2 regions of the Pseudoalteromonas sp. DY56-GL79 genome follow, and region 1 is predicted to be linked to the other one. Evidence: predicted binding sites of a transcription regulator. Region 1 holds the regulator's gene; the other holds the start of a gene.
The links. The regulator MetJ, encoded in region 1, represses methionine synthesis genes. The targets are predictions, from matches to a motif close to TAGACGTCTAGACGTCTA.
Positions count from the first base shown of each region.

Region 2: metE (5-methyltetrahydropteroyltriglutamate--homocysteine S-methyltransferase) is a predicted target of MetJ. The motif match lies at 1,389-1,406, and genes of this name have one in related genera.

Region 1 covers NZ_JANHZS010000038.1:28,263-32,699, reverse strand. The annotation lists gene rpmE (50S ribosomal protein L31) at 1-143, shown strand, start outside; gene NO992_RS22025 (malic enzyme-like NAD(P)-binding protein) at 912-2,153, shown strand; gene metJ (met regulon transcriptional regulator MetJ) at 2,235-2,555, opposite strand; gene metB (cystathionine gamma-synthase) at 2,900-4,120, shown strand; gene metL (bifunctional aspartate kinase/homoserine dehydrogenase II) at 4,125-4,437, shown strand, end outside.
Region 2 covers NZ_JANHZS010000009.1:28,446-32,882, reverse strand. The annotation lists gene NO992_RS07965 (YdcF family protein) at 1-328, opposite strand, end outside; gene NO992_RS07960 (LysR substrate-binding domain-containing protein) at 429-1,316, opposite strand; gene metE (5-methyltetrahydropteroyltriglutamate--homocysteine S-methyltransferase) at 1,608-3,884, shown strand; gene NO992_RS07950 (EAL domain-containing protein) at 3,943-4,437, opposite strand, start outside.

The sequences.
Region 1 (4,437 bases):
GTTCAACGCTATGTAAAGATATTCACCTAGACGTATGTTCTGCATGTCACCCGTTTTACACTGGTAAGCAGAAGATCCTTGACACAGGTGGCCGTGTAGATCGCTTTAACAAGCGTTTCGGTGCACTTAGCAGCAAGAAGTAATCTTGTTGGTCTAGTCGAAAAAAGCACCTTAGGGTGCTTTTTTTGTGCCGGTTTGAAAATACCTTCCCGATTTATACATCCTGTTTTTTACCAACAGACCGCCAGTCATCCCGCCTTCATTGTGTCTTTTATTCTTCTAAAATAGAAAACTTGCCAGTTTGGCAGCAAAACTTTACTGATCTCTTGGGTAGAGTAAAAACTCTATTTAGTAGATAAATATTCAACATTTACGAGCTTAAGTTGTGAAAATAATCAAAGCTCATATAGTAAATAGTATCAGCTATGAGCACTTTATATAAACTAAAGTCATTATGTTGCGACTAAATGTAGGTATCTTGACGTTAAAATTGGTTAAGTTGCAATTTTCTTATTGTTTTTATAGTTAGTGTACATCTGTGCTAATTTTCTGCATTTTGTGCTGGTTTTAGCGTCTTGTTTTTTAAGTTTTAGTCACATTGTTTGTGAAATATTTCTTAAAATTGAGCTTATCTTCTCGGAAAAGTATAGAAAATACCGTGCTAGTGGATAGACCTGATTTTACTTGAATAATGAGCAAAACTCGGTATTGTGTGAATACGGTCGATTAACTATATGTCCTATTGACATACCGCGACAGCAAAGCACAAACGCTTGTTGAGTGGTTGAATGTCGTCGCTCATATAGTTAATCGCACTGTGTGTTGCTGTAATCAGCTAGCTAGGTTGCCAACATTCAGAATGCGAACGTTTACCACACTCTCACATTAACTTCGTAGGAAAATATCGCGCCATGACAGATTTTCGTCAACAAGCTCTAGATTATCACGAGAAGCCCGTTCCAGGTAAAATCAGTGTTGAACTCACTAAACCTGCCGAGACCGTAAAAGACTTAGCACTTGCATATAGCCCAGGTGTTGCAGAGCCAGTACGTGAAATCGCGGCTGATCCGGCGAATGCATACCGTTACACGGGTAAAGGAAATATGGTTGCGGTGATCAGTAATGGTACGGCAATTCTTGGCTTGGGTAACTTAGGTCCTTTGGCGTCAAAGCCTGTTATGGAAGGTAAGGCGCTATTATTTAAGCGTTTTGCGGGTCTTGATTCAATCGATATCGAAGTTAAGCACAACACCACCGAAGATTTCATCAATACTGTGGCAAATATCGCAGACACATTTGGTGGTATTAACCTCGAAGATATTAAAGCGCCAGAGTGCTTTGAAATTGAGCGCGCGCTAATCGAACGTTGTGACGTTCCTGTATTCCATGATGATCAGCACGGCACCGCAATTGTAACCGCTGCGGGTATGCTGAATGCGTTGGAAATCCAAGGTAAAGATATTCATGATGCGATTATTGTGTGTCTTGGCGCGGGTGCAGCCGCTATCGCTTGTATGGAATTACTGATCAAATGCGGTGCTCAACGTGAGCACATCTATATGCTGGACAGAAAAGGCGTGATCCATACTCGTCGTGATGACCTAAATGAATACAAAGAGTTGTTTGCAAACAACACGGATAAGCGTACGTTACAAGACGTGATTGCGGATGCGGACGTATTTGTTGGTGTTTCTGGCCCAGACTTACTTTCTGCTGAGGATCTAAAGCTAATGGCTGACAAGCCCGTGGTATTTGCTTGTTCTAACCCAGATCCAGAGATCAGTCCTGAAGTTGCACACGGTGCTCGTAATGATTTGATCATGGCGACTGGCCGCTCAGATTATCCAAACCAAGTAAATAACGTGTTGTGTTTCCCGTTTATCTTCCGTGGTGCGCTTGATGTACGTGCGACTGCTATCAATGATGAGATGAAGATTGCAGCGGTTGAAGCAATTAGAACGATTGCGAAAGAGCCTGTGCCTGCTGAAGTGTTAAAAGCGGCTGACGTGGATAGTCTTGAGTTTGGTCCTGAGTACATTATTCCAAAACCAATGGATCCGCGTTTGTTACCTCGTATCGCAAAAGCGGTAGCGGTAGCTGCAATTGAATCAGGCGTGGCACAAATCGATATGCCAGCTGGATATATGGAATAATACCATTGGTATTATCCAAATGAAAAAAGCCTCGATTGAGGCTTTTTTTGTGTCTGTATGTCCACAGAGAAAGAGTAGTTATCACTCTTCGTTTATTTCTGGGATCTCCAAACCGCGTTCTTCCATTATTTGTCTTACTTCTAACGGAATACGCTCTGGATTATCTTTTCTCAAGTCTTCATCGCTCGGCAGTGGCTGACCTGTGAAGGCGTGTAGAAACGCCTCACATAAAAGCTCACTGTTCGTGGCATGACGTAAATTATTCACTTGGCGACGTGTACGCTCATCAGTTAGCACTTTGAGTACATTCAGAGGTATGCTCACCGTGATCTTTTTTACTTGCTCTGCTTTCTTACCGTGTTCTGCATATGGGTGAATATACTCACCGTTCCATTTTGCCATAATTGTGTACTTGCCTCAGTTACATCAATGCCAATATGACTGGGTTCTGGTCTACATTATTCATCAACCGCATGAATATAGGGATAACTTTACGAATTAAAGATAAATCCTAAATTCAAATAGATGAATAAACTAATCCGCCATAGCGAGATAGAAGAATCTCTGCCATAGTTTTCAATAACTCAGTCGTATTAGCAACGCCTAGAGTGGCGAAATTTTATCGGTTTAAAAAAGATAGTCAAATACTAGTTATTTAGCCATTTAGCAGTATAAATGTTTTGACTTCTAGTTTCTGTTGTTCTAACCTTTTAGACGTCTAAACATCCAACTATCTAGGTGACCTTATGAGTCAAGTTAACAAATCGACGGTTGCAGTGCGTCACGGTATAGAAGCTGATAAAGCACATGGGGCAGTAGTGCCACCGCTTTACCTTTCTACCACCTATTCTTTTGCCGATTTTGATACCAAACGCGACTACGATTATGGCCGCAGTGGTAACTTTAATCGTGATGTGCTTGCACAGGCACTGACTGAACTTGAAGGTGGTGCTCGTGGCATTATTACCGCCACTGGCATGGCTGCTGTTCACCTAGTAACTCAGCTACTTAACCATGACGATACGCTGGTTATTCCACATGACTGTTACGGTGGTAGCTATCGCTTGTTTACATCGCTTGCTAAGCGTGGACTGCTCAAATTAGCCGTGTTGGATCTCACGCAACCTGAAAGTCTTGCACAGCTGCAGCAGATCAAACCTAAATTAGTTTGGATTGAAACACCAAGTAACCCAATATTAAGGCTAACGGATATAGAAGCTGTCGTAAATGCAGCACGCGCTGTGGGGGCTTTGGTCGCCGCCGACAATACCTTCTTGTCTCCTGCACTACAAAACCCCATTGCCTTTGGCGTAGACGTAGTCGTGCATTCAACTACTAAATATATCAATGGCCATTCTGATGTCGTGGGGGGCGCGGTGATCGCGCGTACGCAGGAGTTGGGTGATGAGTTAGCTTGGTGGGCGAATAATATCGGTATTACCGGCGCGCCTTTTGATAGTTATCTTACTTTACGTGGACTGCGCACCTTAAACGTGCGTTTACGCCAGCATCAAGAAAATGCCCAGCTGATTGCGGAGTATTTAGAAAAGTCCCCGTATGTTAGCCAAGTTTATTACCCAGGCCTTGAGTCGCATCCTCAACACGAACTTGCGAAAAAACAACAACTCGGTTTTGGTGGTATGGTGAGCTTTGATATCAAAGGCGATCTGCAAACTTCAGCGAAGTTTTTAACGTCTCTAACGCATTTTTCATTGGCAGAATCTTTAGGTGGGGTTGAGAGTCTTATTTGCCATCCAGCGACGATGACACACGCAGGTATGGATCCGCAAGCACGTTTAGAAGCGGGAGTGGGCGACACGTTAATTCGTATTTCTGTGGGCATTGAAGATGCACAGGATCTCATTGCAGATCTGGAATCGGGATTTGCATGTATTGATGAAAGTCAGGCGAGTGATGATGCTAAGTCATTCAAGTTAACGCCTGCACATACAGTAGCGTTGTGGTGAGTAAATGGCAAAAGTAGTACATAAGTTTGGTGGTTCGAGTTTAAGCTCGCCAGAGCGTTATCAGGCGGTTGCCAAGATAGTGTTAGAGCAATGTCAACTAGGTGACAGTGTTGTGGTTTCTGCTGCAGGAAAAACAACGAATACTCTAGTGAAGTTATGGCAAAGCTTTGAGCAGCAAGATGTTCGTGCATTCAACGATGTTTTATTACAAGTTGAAAATCATCAACGAGAATTAATTGATGCTCTGTTTGTAGGTGAACAACACAGTGTGTTACTCAAACAGCTCGTCAATGAGCTGCAGGCAATCGCTTTAGGGC
Region 2 (4,437 bases), on a different contig from region 1:
CAACTAATCTGGCTAGGCCGCAGCTGCCAAGTTGGGCGTTGCTGGGGAGAGATTTATCTGGATATAAATCACAGCCAAGTACCACGATTTTATCTATGTTGTTGTGCTTGCTTGGATTGAATGCGGCGAGAGTGCCTGTATCCCATTCAATAATATGTTGTGCGACATAAGGAGTCGATAACGCCCATGTGGTCAGTAAGACGAGCCAGCTTGCGATGTAAGGTCCTTTACGCGTTTTGGCAATAAAAAGCATAAGCCCCATAAGCACCACTAAAGATAATGGTAACGGCATCATAAGTTGACCGATAACCTTTTTGACTTCAAACATTTAAACATGCCTTAGATTTAGATAAGCCTGACGCAATGCTAGCATGAGATGGGAGTAGTAGAAATGTATAACAGTTAGGGCTCAAAAAGAGCCCTGTCATCTATCTTGCAGTGGTTTTACGGCAAGTATTGAGGAAATGACGATAAACAGGGTTATCTTTCATGCTTTTCTTCATTGCTAAATACATTGGACGATTTAGCCCAAGTGCGCCTAGAGGAATCGATTTAATTAGCCCTTGGCTCTCATAAGGTGTCACTAACCAGTCCGGTAGTGCTGCAACCCCCATGCCTGCACTTACCAGTTGGAAGATTAATAAACCTTGATCGACGGTTTTTAGCGTACCATCAAAGCGTGCATTTTGAATAAAGTGCTTAAATATATCCTGGCGCTCGCGAGGAATAGGGTAAGAAATGATGGTTTCATCTTTTAGGTCGAGTGCTGTGACATAGGCCTTCTTGGCCAATTCGTGATCTGGTGCAACGATTAACTTTAATTTAAAGTCGAAAAGGTGCGCGTATTCCAATTGTTCTGGTTCTCGAATGTCTGAGGTAAGCACTAAGTCCAGCTCATCTTCAATAAGGTCAGGAATAGCGTCGTAGCTAAAACCACGTTCGTAATCGACTTTAATGTCAGGCCAAAAGGTATTGAATTCTTTAATTGTTGGCAGCAACCAGTGAAAACAAGCATGGCATTCCACGCTTAACCTGAGTTGCGAGATAGGTTGATTAAGGCTTTCCTTCAAACGACACTTGGTTGCTTCAACTTTAGGTAAAACATCGTTGGCAAGTTCCAATAATAACATCCCTTGAGGGGTAAAGCGTACTGGTTGCGTTTTGCGCTCAAAAAGCTGGCAGTCGAGTTTGCTCTCAAGATCTTTGATCTGATGTGATAAAGCAGATTGAGTCAGGAATAGCTCTCGTGCTGTATTCACGAGAGAACCAGTTTCTTTCAAGGTGGAGATAGTCTTTAGGTGCTTTATATCAATCATTATCAACAATTCTCATATTTTAAGTGAGCAAATCTCAGCATTACTCAATATTACGATTCTATTTAGTTATTATCAATGTCTAGACGTCTAAATACCTGCGGTGAGTTGTTCAAAAATTCACAAATCCACTATAACACTAAAAATGACAGCGTTGTCACTACTTGTGTAAAAATTTTTTAAAAAATTACAATTTAATTTTATTCATATGAAATCTGAGAAAGCATCAATTGTTGTTTTTGATTATGAGAATTATATTTTTAGACATCCATACATCTAGACGGAATTAAAATCATGGCATTAACACATAACTTGGGTTTTCCACGCGTAGGCAAAAAACGTGAACTTAAATTTGCAGTAGAACGCTATTGGTCGGGCGACTTAACGCAAGACGACTTAATCGCGGAAGGAAAGCGCATTCGTGCAGAAAATTGGGCATTGCAAGCTGAGGCTGGTGTTGACCTTCTCCCTGTAGGCGATTTTGCTTGGTATGATCACGTGTTGAATACTTCATTACTTGTCGGCGCGATCCCTAGTCGTCACAAAAATGATGAGTCGGTAAATCTTGATACTTTGTTTCGGATTGGCAGGGGACGAGCACCTAGCGGCTGTGCGTGTGCTGCAAGTGAAATGACGAAATGGTTCAACACCAATTATCATTACATCGTCCCTGAGTTAACTCAAACGCAGGAATTTTCCCTAACTTGGACGGAGTTATTTACTCAAGTAGAGGAAGCACAATTACTTGGCTACCAAGCAAAACCCGTATTGGTCGGCCCGGTAACCTACCTCTACTTAGCTAAATGCGTTGGTCAAGAGTTTGACAAATTGGCTTTATTAGATAAGTTATTGATTGTATATCAGCAGGTACTTACCAAGCTTGCTGAGCAAGGTGTTGAGTGGGTACAAATTGATGAACCTATTTTAGCTCTGGAAATCGACGATGCTTATCGTAACGCGCTGCGCCGGAGTTTTGATGCGTTGAGCGGGCAAGGAGTAAAAGTGTTGTTGGCCAGTTATTTTGACTCCGTACAAGCGCATGTTGAAGATATCCAGTCTTATCCCGTAGAAGGCGTACATTTTGACTGCGTAACGGCAAACTACGACTTGGCTGCGTTAGAGGAAGTAGTTGGGCAAGATAGCGTGCTGTCTCTAGGGGTTGTGAACGGTCGTAACATTTGGCGCTCGGATCTTGAAGGTGTATATCAGCAACTTGCTCTGGTTCATGAACGTCGAGGTGATAATCTCTGGCTTGCTCCTTCATGCTCATTATTACATACGCCAGTCGACTTAGATCAAGAGCAAAAACTTGATAGTGAGTTAAAGTCTTGGCTCGCATTTGCCAAACAAAAAGGACAAGAGCTGGCATTATTGAAAAATGCATTGGAGCAGCGTGATATTACCCAGTTGGTCGAATATTCTAAGCCTGTAAAAGCGCGTTTGACCTCTACTCGCGTGAATAATAATGAGGTGCAGCAGCGTGTTTCAGCGCTTACAGCAAAAGATGGCCAACGCAATAGTGAATTCGCAACCAGAATTAAAAAACAAGCACAGTCGCTAAATTTACCCTTATTGCCAACCACAACGATAGGCTCTTTCCCACAAACCCAGGCTATTCGTAAGGCGCGACGTGATTATAAAGCGGGTACGTTGAGTGCTGATGCTTATCAAAGCCAGATGGAAGCAGAGATCCGTTATGCCGTTGAAGAACAAGAAGCGCTTAACTTAGATGTGCTGGTTCATGGCGAAGCAGAGCGCAATGATATGGTTGAGTACTTTGGTGAATTACTCGAAGGTTTTGCCTTTACTCAGTTTGGTTGGGTGCAAAGTTATGGTTCGCGCTGTGTTAAGCCCCCAGTGATCTGGGGAGATGTCTCGCGTGCGGCACCAATGACTGTTAATTGGACGAGTTATGCACAGAGCTTAACCAAAAAACCGATGAAGGGCATGCTAACAGGGCCTGTGACTATTTTATTTTGGTCGTTTGTCAGAGATGACTTAGACAAGCCGAGCATCGCGAATCAAATCGCATTAGCACTGAGAGATGAAGTGGTGGATTTGCAAAACGCAGGGATTAAGGTGATCCAAATCGATGAACCTGCATTTAGAGAGGGGATGCCACTCAAAGCCAGTCAGTGGCAAGCCTACTTAGCGTGGGCGGCGTATGCGTTTAGGGTATCTGCAAGTGGTGTGAATGACGAAACACAGATCCATACGCATATGTGTTACTCGGAGTTTAACGATATTATCGCCGCTATTGCAGATATGGATGCGGACGTGATCACAATTGAAACGTCACGTTCAAATATGACCTTACTCGACGCCTTTGAAGATTTTGACTACCCCAATGACATCGGGCCTGGCGTTTATGATATTCACACACCAAACGTCCCTGAGGTGGCATGGATAAAAGACTTAATTCACAAAGCAGCGAAGAAAATCCCGGTAGAAAGATTATGGGTGAATCCAGATTGTGGGCTAAAAACCCGAGCATGGACAGAAACCCGAGCTGCACTTGAGAATATGGTGACAGCAACCAAGGAGCTTAGAAGCGAATTAGGGGAAAGTTAATCTAAACCAGTCCACATACCTCATTGTTTACAAACAATGAGGTATGTGGCGAGTGTGTCTAGTTTCTACTCAGTAAAAATGCCATCGCTTGATCTGCGGCTAATGGTTTAGAAACAATATAGCCTTGACCAAATTGACAGCCTTTTTGCTTTAATAGCTGCCACTGGGTTTCGAGCTCGATACCTTCAGCGACAACGGTTAGGTTAAGTGATTGTGCAAGTTTCAAAATCGCATCAACTAGCGGGTTTTCTCTTTCAGTTAGTTGGTCAATAAAGCTCTTATCAATTTTAAGCACATGAATGGGGAGCTGGTGCAAATAACCTAAAGCAGAGTAACCAGTGCCAAAGTCGTCAAGGTAAAGCTTCACTCCAAGGGATTCTAATCCTTGAATAATTTTGGTTGCGAGGGCGAGGTTTGCTATCAATCCAGATTCTGTGATTTCCAAACATAAAGAGCCTGGTGTAAGCTCATAATGATGATAAAGTTGCTGAATTGTATCAACGAACTCTAAGCTTGCGAAATGTCGCGATGAAACATTTACCGTAACACGAGT